Regions from separate parts of the Paenibacillus sp. FSL H7-0703 genome, predicted to be linked through region 1. Evidence: riboswitches for the same ligand, from Rfam matches in the RefSeq annotation. Region 1 holds a riboswitch; each other region holds the start of a gene.
What was found. A riboswitch is a leader RNA that binds a small molecule or an ion and turns the genes downstream of it on or off. The one in region 1 is predicted to bind cobalamin.

Region 1 (3,130 bases):
CAACAAGTCCCACAAAGCCAATCACTCCACATACCGAGACAGCGGCAGCTGTCAGCAGCGTGGAAATGATCAAAACAGATAGCTTCGTCGCATCTACATGAACTCCCATGTGAGCCGCCTGACGTTCACCCAAAGCCAAAATATTCAGCACACGTGCCCGGTTCCATAGAAATACCAGTCCTATGACCACATAAGGTAAAAGGATTCCTGTATATGACCAACCGCGCAGACTAAGACTTCCCATCGTCCAGTACAATATTTCATTGACCGTCTCCTTCGACATGGCTGTCAGAAAGGAAACAACTGCTCCTAGAAAGGATTGCATCACCACACCCGACAAAATGAGACTTTGTGTCGGAATTTTTCCACCTTCCCGTGCCAACGTTAGCACCATCCACAGCGTCAGCATTCCGGTCGTAAATGCCACTAGCGGCAGCGTCCATATGCCAACAAATGAAAATTGAAGGCCCCAATAGATCAGTACTGCCGCTCCTACCGAAGCCCCCGAGGATACCCCCAGTGTATACGGATCAGCCAAAGGATTACGCAGCACACCCTGAAATCCGGCTCCCGCTAGCGCCAGCGCTGCTCCTACCAACATTCCCAGTAACACTCGTGGCAATCTGACCTTCAAAATAATCTGCTCTGAGGATGTATTCCAATCCGGTGTAAACGTATCGCCTAACCACGGAAGGTGGTTAACCAGAATGCCCGTGATCTGGCTGACCGGAAGCTTGGCCGAGCCGATGCCAAGACAGAGCAGCAGCGTCAGCAACAGCAGGACAAGACCTGTCCCTCCAAAGCCGATCAGTTTACGGTTCATTTGAAAATTTCAGGATACACGCCCTTGGCCACTTCCTTGAGACCTTCCGTTACGCGTGGACCCGGACGACTGATCAAATTATCATCCACGGCAAACACCCGGTTGTGGCGAACAGCCGATATTTGATCCCATCCACTGCGAGCTTTAATGATTTCGCCGAGCGTCTGGCCAGTTTTGTCGTCCTTGACACTTTTGCTGTACAAAATCACGTCAGGGTTCGCAGCAATAATATTTTCTTCACTAATTTGGTACCACCCCTTTTGCGTGGCACCTACATTTTCGCCGCCCGCCAACGTAATCAGCTCGTCCATAAACTCGCCTTTACCAACTGTCCAGCCTGGTGAAAACTCGACGTATACCCGCAGCTTCTGCCCTTTACCGATATTTTTAACTCCTTCTTTCACTTCCGCTACATCTGCTCTCATCTTGTCAGTCACCGCTCTCGCTTCTTTCTGATGATCGGTGATTTTCCCATACAATTCGATGTTAGCTATGACATCTTCAACTGTCTTCGGTTCCGTTTTAAAAATCATAATTCCCATGTCGCGCAGCTTGGTCGTAGCCTGTTCACTAAGTGATATCCCTGCAAAAACGACTCCCGGGTTAGCAGCAATGATCGCCTCTTCGTTCGGTTTCATAATACCGCCTACTTTAGGCTTTTTCGTAGCTGCTTCCGGGTAATCAGAGTAGTCGGAGACGCCAACTATTTCCTTATCCAGCCCGATGGCGAACAGCGCCTCGGTTTCTGCCGGGGAGACGGAAACGATTTTATCCGGCGCTTTTTTGAATGTAAATTCCTGTCCTGTTGCATCCTTAACTGTGAGTGGGTAAACTGTTTTGCCCGGAGGCTCTTGTGCGGTTACGGTCTTTCCTGGCTGCTGTGAAGAAGTCTGATTCTCTTTATTTTCAGCATTTTTTCCATTAGCGCCACATGCACTCAGCACAACTGCCAAAATCAGAACCAATAGACCTGTTGTCCAAACCTTTATTTTTTTTCCTGCCATGATTTGCACCCCTTCATAAAAAAATCGTTAAGAGCGTTACTTGATCATCATCAGATATCTTCTAAATCCAGCCTTCTTTTCCTATCTAAAAAACCCCGCATCCTTATATCAGGACACAGGGGTCACGTTAGCGCAGATCGTGCGCAGGCGGCAGCTTCTTTCCGCACGGACAGTCACTGCGAACACGTCATCCTTTCCTCGAAGGATTATGGTGACAGGCGGACGGGCAGGTATCCTGACTTATGGTAAGATGCATGTCCTGAACTTCCTTCATATGCTTAGTAGCACATAAAGCAGGACTAACCGGCATGTTTCCATTTACAGTGGCGGGACCGCGCCGGACTTACACCGACTTCCCTTTTAACAGCGCAGGCAAGGGAAACCATAGTTTCATCACACTGCGCCGACCTCGTCTGCTGGATATTTGATGTAGTGGTAGTCAAGCCGTTCTTTTACTTGATGATTATAGGTTAAAATGAGGCGGCTTACAACCCAAACAGCCTCTTTATCCACTGGTGTCTAACCTAATGAGAGAGCATTTCCGCTATGTAATTGTGCGGTCCTGCCAGCCTCAATTGAATCCTAAATGCTTCTCCCGGCCTCGGATTCAGACTCCAAAAATCATGACCCGGTATCAGCATGCAAGCTAACTGACGAATTACGCCACCATGCGTAACGACCAAAACAGAGAGCGGCCCAGCAGTCAAATCCATGGGTTGAACTTCCATAGCAACACGCCATTCATACAGAGAGTCAAGAAATTTCCGCAAACGATTCACAAAATCTGTCCAAGACTCTCCTCCAGGAGGGGTTATCCGTTGTGGCTCATCAATCCAAGCGCGATACAACGACACATCCTTGAGCATGTCATACGTTTTTCCATCCCACTCGCCAAAATGAAGCTCTCGCAGACGTGGTTCCATCATAGGAGACATAATAGATAGGGAACCTCCAGACGTCAATTCTGATTCCGGCACAATGATCTGCAAGGTCTGGCGACATCGCATTAAATCGCTGCAATAGATTCGAGCAAAGGACTGCCCCTGCCATTCTTCTTGCAAAGGCTTTAATTCCTGTTCTGCCCCCGGTAGCAAACCTAAGTCGGAGTGTCCCAGATATCGACGTTCCTTATTCCATAAGGTTGTGCCGTGACGAACTAACACGAGTTCCATGTCCCAATGCAGATCTTCTTTAGCATAATCCGGCACCTTATCCTCCTGTGAGTTCGGATTTTGTGCGTATTCTACTGTCCTTTTTACTGCTATATCTTGTTTCAAGATCATGTCACTTCCTGCTCGATCAT
Region 2 (3,130 bases), 1.7 Mb from region 1:
TCAGCCATAACAGAGAGTTCCGGACGCTGAGGAAAAGTCAGCAGCGTAACCTCGAACGGCTTGCCTTGCTTAGTCCATGTCCCTTGGGCGTCCTTCTGCCAGCCATCCTTCGTTAACAGCTGATCCGCCGTTCCGTCCAGCGCTTTACGCTCAACTTTACCGAAGGGAAGAATGCTCGGGAACGGACTGCTTGCTTCCGTACCGAAGCCCCTCATGACGGCGCTCACAATCGATGTGCGTGGAATCAGGCTGTCCACCACCTTACGGTTCGCCGCATCCTTGAATACTGGGGATTCCATATTGTACACGAGCATATGGGTGCGCAAGGAGGGAGCCGACAGCACTTGTAGCCTGTCGTTCTTTTTCAGTACCTCTGCGTTATCAACCGGAATATCCGTCGCTACGTCCACCTCGCCGGATTGCAGCGCCATCAGGCGCGAATTCCCGTCCGTAATGAACTTCATTGTCGCCTCAGCCAATCGGGCCTTCTCGCCCCAGTATCCGTCATAACGCTCTACGACCAAGGATTGGTCCTTGCTGAACGCTTTAATTTTAAAGGCGCCTGTCATCGCTGGGTAACTCTGCTCATCTTTCATCGATGCCACATCCAGTACAGTCGTCGATGGATCAGCTAGATTGGACACCAACGCCGCATTCGGCTGGTTTGTCGTGATCTTTAAGGCCAGCGGGCCGCTTACATCAATGGACTTCACATTCAGTAAATCCTTCGCCAGATGGCTTTTCTCGATAGAGCGTAGCAAAGATGCTTTTACACTTGCTGCATCCATACTTTTTCCATTATGAAAAGTGACTTTATCCTGCAAGCTGAACGTCCAAACTGTAGGACTATCCTGCTTCCACTCCTTTGCCAGCCAAGCCACAGGCTCCAGCTTTTCATTCAAACGTACCAGTGTCTCACCTGCACCGGATCGCATCACATCCCAGCTATTATCTCCGTGCGGGTCAACACCTGACGGTTTCCATGTATACGCCATTACCAGCTTTTTACCTGTCGCTGTTTGTTGTGCTGACGCGTTCTCATCTTTGCCGGAGCTATTCGACGTCTTATTGCTAGTACATCCCGAAAGAGCCATAACTGCCAGTAACAGCATCACCCCTGTACATATCAACCATGAGCGCCTGCTATGATTGCTAATCATTCGATGAATCCCCCTCTATCTTGTAAAATCATATAAACCTAACGCAAAACGCGAAAAAAGCATTCCGGACCACTTGATCAGCAGTCAGAAATGCTTTCATTATAAAATGTCAAAACACACCTCGAAGCCAACTCCAAAAACATAGAAGGGATCAGATCGGTTTCAGACATTCCGTATGCAGCACGCCTAACCACCTCCCCAGCATCCCGTGGGTCTGACAGTGATGTCAAAACAGGCAGGTCTCCTGACTCCAGGCGTATCTTTCAGGCCTTCCCGGTTCTTCACAGTTCCAGTGGCTGTTCTGAAAGCTCCAGCAGTATCCTGCTGATGCCTGTATACAGTGGCGGGCCCGTGTCGGAATCAACCGAACTTCCCTTTTAAGTGAACACGCTCAACAACTATCCACATGGTCTTAACAAAACCCCGTACATAGAGTCGTCCGGCTCACACCTGTTTTCTTCCTTTATTTCTTTCCATTACGATCTTATTTTGTTGTCACGGGCTTGTCAATAAATGCTGCACAATAGTTTAAATTTGAACGATAAGGAAGAAACAAGACATAACCTTCAATTGCGTGCACGCAATTGAAGTGTTAAAATTAGGTATAGAGTAAACCACCGTGTCCGTATACTAAAAAGAGTCTTCGCCGCGCCAACGGCAAAGACTCTTAGGACTTGAAAGGCTGTGGATCACCCACGGCGCGCTGCATAACTAATGGTTAATGCAAACGAAACCCACCGTTAGGCGCCTAACCTAATTACGCGGTGGGTTTTCGCTTGTTCCGAAATTTTCGACGTAGCCAGCGATAAAGTTTACGAATACTAAACACCAGGCTTAGTAACGTAACCATCCAACGCAACACATCGTAGCACGACACAAGGTTGACCATCGGCTTCACCCCCTTTCGGGAAGCTGCACCGTGGTCCGAAAACATCCACCACTATTCAAAATCCATAATTTAGATTATACCATGCCCCTTCCTACCACTCTAGCAAATTCTTCTAGCGCATAAACTGGAAAACGCACCAAATTAGAGCTACCTATTTCATCCCGCAGCTTTATCTATATGTCCCCAGACGGCAAGGGTATCTACTATCTGGATAACTCCATGCCAAAAAGCCGGAAAAGAGGCATACGTCCTCTCTCCGGCTATCTTTATTTATTCCTAATCATCAAACCTTCTGTGGAACCTCCTGAACCGTCACGCTTTTGACCGATTCCCCTTGTTTTCTCGTCAAAACAATGTTCAAGACAATCGCTGTAATCGAACCCGAAACGATACCATTTTGCAGCAGCATTTTAGCAAAGCTCGGCAGCTGGTCGAACATTTGTGGCAGAACGGCAGAGCCTAGGCCCACGGCAATACTGCATGCTGCGATCAGCAGATTGCTTTCCTTCCGCAGATCCACTTCTGACAAAATAGACATGCCTGATGCAGCGACCGAGCCGAACATGACGATCATCGCCCCGCCCAGCACAGCGTTAGGAATCACTGTCGTTAAGGCAGCCAGCTTAGGCAGCAAACCAAGAACAACCATGATCCCGCCCGCAGCAAAAATAACGTTCCGCGATTTGACGCGTGTGAGTGAGATCAGACCCACATTTTGCGAGAAAGCTGTATAAGGAAACGCATTAAAAATCCCCCCGAGCATAATCGCAAGTCCTTCGGAACGCAGACCATTGACGATCTGCTTCTGCTCCACCTTCTGATCAATCGCCTTGCCTACTGCCAGATACACGCCTGTAGACTCAACCATACTGACAATATTGACGATAATCATCGTACAAACTGCCATCATGCTAAACTCTGGCTTACCAAAATAAAACGGCTGCGCAACACTCACCCATGAGGCCTCCGCCACAGGGGCAAAATGCACCATTCCCATTGCATAAGCGACTACAGTACCCGCGAACAGACCAATAAGCACGGAAATCGAGCGCAAGAAGCCTTTTGCCAACCGATTCACAAG
Region 3 (3,130 bases), 1.9 Mb from region 1:
TGCTAAAAATGAACTTATATTTTTGGATAAAGCGTAAAATAAAGATAAGGGCCTGCGAGGTCTTTATCTTTTTTTATTGGACATGCATCGACAAAGATTTTTGTTATAGCGAAAATATTTAGCTAATATAATGAATAAGTTTCGATGCATGATACTTGAGCATTTTGCATAAATCCCAAGAGCGTTTTCAAATAAGCAATATATAGATCGAAGCGCTTTAGTTCGTCTATATATTGTACTTATGAGCGTTGGGAATCGAATTATGCTAAATGCTGACTTAGGACAGGAGCTGAGACGTAAATGAATTCTATTTGTGTATTTGCCGGGTCCAGACCTGGACATTCATCGGTATATGTTGAAGCGGCAGGCAAGCTGGGAGAAGCCATGGCTCGCCATCATATCCGTTTGATCTATGGTGGCTCCAGTAGGGGGCTGATGGGAGAGGTGGCGGACGGAATGCTGGCGGGTGACGGTCAGGTCACTGGCATTATGCCCACCTTGTTATTTGATGCAGAGATCATTCATCGGGGAGTTACCGAGTTCATTGAGGTAGCAAGCATGCATGAGCGTAAAGCGGCAATGAGCGAGATGGCCGATGCGTTTATTGCCCTTCCGGGTGGCTTGGGAACCTTTGAGGAGCTGTTCGAGGTATTGTGCTGGGCGCAAATCGGCATTCATCGCAAGCCGATTGGGCTGCTGAATGTGAATGGATATTTTGACCCGTTAGCAGAAATGGTGCGTCATAGCGTGCAAGAAGGGTTTACCGGGGCTGAGCATCCAGCGTTATTAAGTATCTCTGCGGACCCGGACGAATTGCTACATATGTTAAAAAATAAAGCAGAGAACTTGAAATAAAGCGTTTTTCGTGCTTGCACAACTGATTGAGGCAAGGTTATGATAAGACCCATAATCAAATAGCGGACAGACAAGGTGCCTTTGCGGTTGAGCAAAGGGTAACAGGGAATCGGGTGCAAATCCCGAGCGGTCCCGCCACTGTAAGGAAGAGGATTTTTTTAAATGGTCACTCGTGAAAAACGGGGAAGACAAAAGAATCTGTTGATGCCAAGCCAGGAGACCTACCTTGATCTGTATGCACCGTTAACCTTCGCGGAGAGGATGGGTGTACGAAATCAGGAAATCAGGCACACGTTGCTTTTTCCATGTTGGTTAGAGGTTTGCGTGGATATGAACGTGCAGCAGCGTTTGAAGCGTAAACAGACAGGTGGAAAACAACGGCAGGCTGGAGGAAGACAAATAGTGTCTTCTTACGCTGTTTGTTCGTCTGATGAGAGATACGTACATAGAAACCCCATCCGGGCAGGATGGGGTTTTTTGAGTTACAGGATGTCCATAAATCATTGAAATAGATAGGATAGCTGCCCTGAAAAGGATGAATAGGAGGAGCACGATGAGCCCATTAGGAAAATTGCTGGTGATTGGATTTGGACCAGGAGATATGGAACATATCACAAAACGGGCGCTGGATGCGCTGGCCGAAAGTGAGGTCATTATCGGCTACAATACCTACGTTGATTTGATCCGTCCGTTGTTGAACGGACAGGAGATTGTACGCACAGGAATGACAGAGGAAGTGAGCCGTGCGCAGGAGGCGGTTCGCCAAGCAGAGATGGGCAAGAAGGTAGCTGTCATTTCCAGTGGAGATGCGGGAGTCTATGGTATGGCAGGGCTGGTGTATGAGGTGCTGATGCAAAAAGGCTGGCGACGCGAGGATGGGGTTGATGTAGAAGTCGTGCCGGGGATCTCGGCTATTCAGTCTTGTGCTTCACTGTTGGGCGCGCCAGTTATGCATGATGCTTGCACGATCAGTCTGAGTGATCATCTGACCCCATGGGAAACGATTGTGAAGCGTGTAGAAGCAGCGGCTTCGGCCGATTTTGTGATTGCATTATACAACCCGCGCAGTGGTCGGCGTACCCGCCAGATTGTGGAGACGCAGTCCATTTTGCTGCGTTACCGCGATCCGCAAACTCCAGTTGGGTTGGTGAAAAGTGCTTATCGTGAACGTCAGCAAGTTATTGTAACGACGCTGGAAGATATGCTGAATCATGACATCGGGATGCTGACGACTGTAATCATCGGCAATTCCTCGACAACGGTGTATGACGGCTTGATCGTGACTCCGCGCGGATATCAGCGCAAATACACATTAGATGCGACCGAGCAAGCGCTCAAGCCACATCAGCGTCTCCGTACGGAAGCAGAGCCGTGGTCGCTGGGCGCGCAAGTGGATACACCGCAGGCAGGCGCAGCCCCGACTACGCCCGCTGGTCCCTCCGCGAGCGGCGCTGCGGTTGCGACGCAGGCACGCCCGCAAGCGATGGCTGCGGTGCAGGCAACGGCCGCTGCGCAAACCGGCGCAGCCCCGGCATCGCTGGCGGCAGAGGCACTAAGCCGCCTCGCTGTCGGCGGCAAGCTGCCTGGCGAAGCCAACGCTCGCTGGAGCGGGCAAGCGCCTACCGCCGAGAGCACCGCCAGAACGTCAGCGGTGGCCGGAGCAGGGGCCGCGTCCGGGATGGCGACAGGCGGCTTTGGCAAGCCTGCGCTATTTGAGGTGGGTGTTTCCCCGGGTGTGGGAAACAAGAAGTTCACCGCTCGCCAGATGGCGCTGCTCGCCGAGGTAGCGGGTGATGACGGCGAGCTGGAATACTCGCCAGATCATCAGATCGTGCTGCGCGTGCCGTGTGCAGACCCCGAGGAACTGGTCGGACGGCTGCGGGATGAACGATTCATTGTCATGCCGATTGGCGATGTGTTTAAGGTGAAGGCGTGCGACTTCTGCAATATGGAGAAGGATGACGCTGTGCCTGTGGCTGAGCATTTACAGGTTGTACTTGGCGGATTACAGGCACCCAAGGAAACGAGCATTGCTTTGAACGGATGCGGTATGGCCTGCTATGGAGCGGTGCTGGAGGATATCGGAATCGTCTATCGCAAGGGAGGATACGACCTCTTCCTTGGTGGCAAAAAATTCGGTCGCAATGCTCATGCCGCTCAGCCCGTAGCGGAAGGGATTCCGGGTGATCAAATTACTGACATCGTGGAGAACGTCATCGCTGAATATAAGGAAAAAGGGCATCCGAATGAGCGTTTTCATAAATTTTTTAAACGT
Region 4 (3,130 bases), 1.9 Mb from region 1:
ACCGTTTCGGTAGAAACCGGCAGAGTGGCAAGGGGAATCTCTCCTTCAATACCATTAATCTGGTGCGACTTGGCATTGAGTATGGTATTTGCACAGGCAAACGCCTAACACCTGACCGTGATCGCTTTGATGCGAGACTAGAAGAAGTTATGCGCATTGCGGTAGATGGCCTAATCCATCGCTATCAAATCCAGACCAACCAGCCGGCCAAAGCTTCGGACTTTATGATGCGCGAAGGGGTATGGGAAGGTGGAGAACAACTGGCGCCAGATGATAAGGTGGGAAGCGTACTAAAACACGGTACGCTTTCGATCGGGTTCATCGGGCTGGCTGAGTGCATGAAGGCACTATACGGGAAACACCACGGAGAGGATGATTTCGTATACCGCGAGGCACAGCGAATCATCACTTCCATGCGCGTGTATTGCGATCGAATGAGTGAATATCACAATCTAAATATTACATTATTTGCTACGCCTGCCGAAGGTCTGTCGGGCAAGTTCACATTGCTGGATCAACGTGATTTCGGGATTATTCCTGAGGTAAATGATCGAGAATATTACACGAATTCTTTTCATATTCCCGTGTATTACACGCTCCCGGCTGCTCGTAAAATCAGCTTGGAAGCTCCGTTCCATAACCTATGCAACGCTGGTGCGATTTCATACATCGAGCTGGACGGTAATGCGCGGAATAACCCGGATGCGTTTCTTAAAATTGTTCAGTACGCGCTGCATCAGAACATCGGCTATTTCTCCATCAACCATCCGGTGGATCGTTGTACGGAATGTGGTTATGAAGGGATTATCGGGACAAGCTGCCCCCAATGTGGCACAGATGAGGAGCACACACACTTTCAGCGCTTACGTCGGGTAACCGGATATCTGACAGGAGATTATACCGTTCGCTTTAATGCTGCAAAACAGGCAGAAGTTCGAGACCGGGTGAAACATAAGTGAATTTGTGTGGCTACATTCCGGAATCTCTGAACGAAGGATACGGCTTGCGCACCGTTGTGTTCATTAGCGGTTGCCGTCATGCCTGTCCTGGATGCTTTAATCCAGCGTCGTGGAGCTTCCGTGCAGGCGAGCCATTCACCCCCCAACGACAACAGGAGGTCATTCGTGACATCATGGAAAATCCGTTGTTGGATGGACTGACTCTCTGCGGGGGAGACCCGTTTTTCTCAGCAGCAGAATGCTCGCAATTTGTGCGTGACTTCCGCGAGGCCTGTCCCGACCGAACCGTGTGGGCTTACACTGGCTTTGTCTATGAAGATCTACTCACAGATCAGGAGCGACAGGAACTGGCGCTTTTGTGCGATGTGATTGTGGATGGTCGTTTTGTAGAACAGCAAAAGGACCTGACCCTTCCCTTCCGGGGCAGTCGCAACCAGCGTCTGGTAGATGTAAAAGCCAGCATTCAGGCAGGTTATACCGTTTCATTGACATAAGGCGATGCTTACCCAGCAAGCAAAATGCTATATCTAATCTAAGACAAGCCCCCATCATGGGTAAGGCTTGTCTTTTTTTCATATAGCTAACAGATTCCATTGGAGTTTCTATTGCGCATCCTGTAAGTTTCACTTATGATGGTGAACAAGTATACGAGTGCATAATTATTCGTCATACCTTAACCGCATAGCTTGGAGATAGGTGTCTGTTCTATTCAGATCAGGCTTAAAAGGGAAGCCGGTGCAAATCCGGCACGGTCCCGCCACTGTAAACGGGGAACTTTCAGCTGTTCATATATCCACTGGTCCACAGACTGGGAAGGAATGCTGAGCGTCATGATCCGTAAGTCAGGAGACCTGCCTATTTTAACAACATCGCAAGTACCTACGGAAGATAGGGAGGTGTTAAGAGCAGTCGCCGTATTTTTGATTTTTTAATCACGGAGGCATTCTTTCCCCTACTTATTTTTAATCTTGGGGGGAAGAATGCCTTTTTTGGTACGTAAAAATAAAACAGCTACCCGCTAGGAGGAAAGTACATGTCCATTATCGAACGGCCTGAATTGTCCGGCTTAATTAGCAGTAATCTGGGATATCCGCGTATCGGCGAAAATCGGGAATGGAAGAAAGCACTGGAACGCTTCTGGAACGGCAGCATTAACGAAAGCGAACTGCAGACGGAGATGAAAAGATTACGGTTGGAGCATCTGAGCAAGCAGCGCGACAAGGGGATTGATCGCATTCCTGTCGGAGACTTCTCCTATTACGATCACATGCTGGATATATCTGTGATGTTCGGTCTGGTTCCCGAACGGTTCAACTATCGTCCCGCGGGTCCGGTTCCTCTGTCCGTGTATTTCGGGATCGCTCGCGGTCAGAAGGGAGCAACCGCCAGTGAAATGACCAAATGGATGAATACCAATTATCACTACATCGTTCCCGAATTGGCAAATGCAGTCCCGGTATTCACTGAAAATAAACCCTTACAGGCTTATCGTGAAGCAAAACAGGAACTAGGCATTGATGGGAAACCGGTCCTCATCGGCCCCTATTCATTCGTCACCCTTTCCAAAGGCTATGATCGTAAGGAGCTTGCCTCTATTATAAGAACCTTCCTGCCTTTATACACCCGTGTCCTGTCTGAACTAGCAGCAGAAGGTGTTCAGTGGGTCCAAATCGATGAACCTGTCCTGACCACCTCATTCCCAGTAGAGGATCTGGACATTATTCAGGAAGTCTATGAAGCTTTGACCCAAGCTGCGCCCTCCTTAAATATAATGCTGCAAACCTACTTTGGCAGCCTAGATCATTATGAGCGTCTGTCCGCACTTCCGGTACAGGGGCTGGGTCTTGATTTTGTGTATGATGATGGCGAAAATCTTCAGCATATATTGCAGCATGGCTTCCCTAAAGGAAAAACGCTGGGCGCTGGTGTCATTGACGGACGCAATATATGGCGCAGCGACCTGAACGCTGTAGCAGCTCTGCTGGGTCAGTTAGCAGAACAGACCACTGCCGAGCAGCTTATCGTACAGCCATCATGCAGTCTGCTACATGTGCCAGTCAGCCTGGAGGCAGAGCACAAGCTGGACAAGGAGCTGGTGCAAGCGCTGGCCTTTGCTGATGAAAAGCTAGAGGAAATCGCCATTCTGACGGCTGCACTTGGCAAACACGATC

Region 2: linked by a shared signal. The riboswitch ahead of MHB46_RS15140 (ABC transporter substrate-binding protein) and the one ahead of MHB46_RS07470 (ABC transporter substrate-binding protein) in region 1 are both predicted to bind cobalamin.
Region 3: linked by a shared signal. The riboswitch ahead of cobJ (precorrin-3B C(17)-methyltransferase) and the one ahead of MHB46_RS07470 (ABC transporter substrate-binding protein) in region 1 are both predicted to bind cobalamin.
Region 4: linked by a shared signal. The riboswitch ahead of metE (5-methyltetrahydropteroyltriglutamate--homocysteine S-methyltransferase) and the one ahead of MHB46_RS07470 (ABC transporter substrate-binding protein) in region 1 are both predicted to bind cobalamin.

The regions. Positions count from the first base shown of each region.
Region 1 covers NZ_JBBOPF010000001.1:1,762,069-1,765,198, forward strand. Annotated here, with positions in the region: gene MHB46_RS07465 (FecCD family ABC transporter permease) at 1-823, opposite strand, end outside; gene MHB46_RS07470 (ABC transporter substrate-binding protein) at 820-1,827, opposite strand; cobalamin riboswitch at 2,036-2,229, opposite strand; gene MHB46_RS07475 (histidine phosphatase family protein) at 2,352-3,110, opposite strand.
Region 2 covers NZ_JBBOPF010000001.1:3,428,365-3,431,494, reverse strand. Annotated here, with positions in the region: gene MHB46_RS15140 (ABC transporter substrate-binding protein) at 1-1,160, opposite strand, end outside; cobalamin riboswitch at 1,378-1,581, opposite strand; gene MHB46_RS15135 (nucleobase:cation symporter-2 family protein) at 2,333-3,130, opposite strand, start outside.
Region 3 covers NZ_JBBOPF010000001.1:3,666,897-3,670,026, forward strand. Annotated here, with positions in the region: gene MHB46_RS16205 (LOG family protein) at 301-855, shown strand; cobalamin riboswitch at 913-1,098, shown strand; gene cobJ (precorrin-3B C(17)-methyltransferase) at 1,409-3,130, shown strand, end outside.
Region 4 covers NZ_JBBOPF010000001.1:3,637,746-3,640,875, reverse strand. Annotated here, with positions in the region: gene MHB46_RS16075 (anaerobic ribonucleoside triphosphate reductase) at 1-959, shown strand, start outside; gene nrdG (anaerobic ribonucleoside-triphosphate reductase activating protein) at 956-1,453, shown strand; cobalamin riboswitch at 1,637-1,832, shown strand; gene metE (5-methyltetrahydropteroyltriglutamate--homocysteine S-methyltransferase) at 1,993-3,130, shown strand, end outside.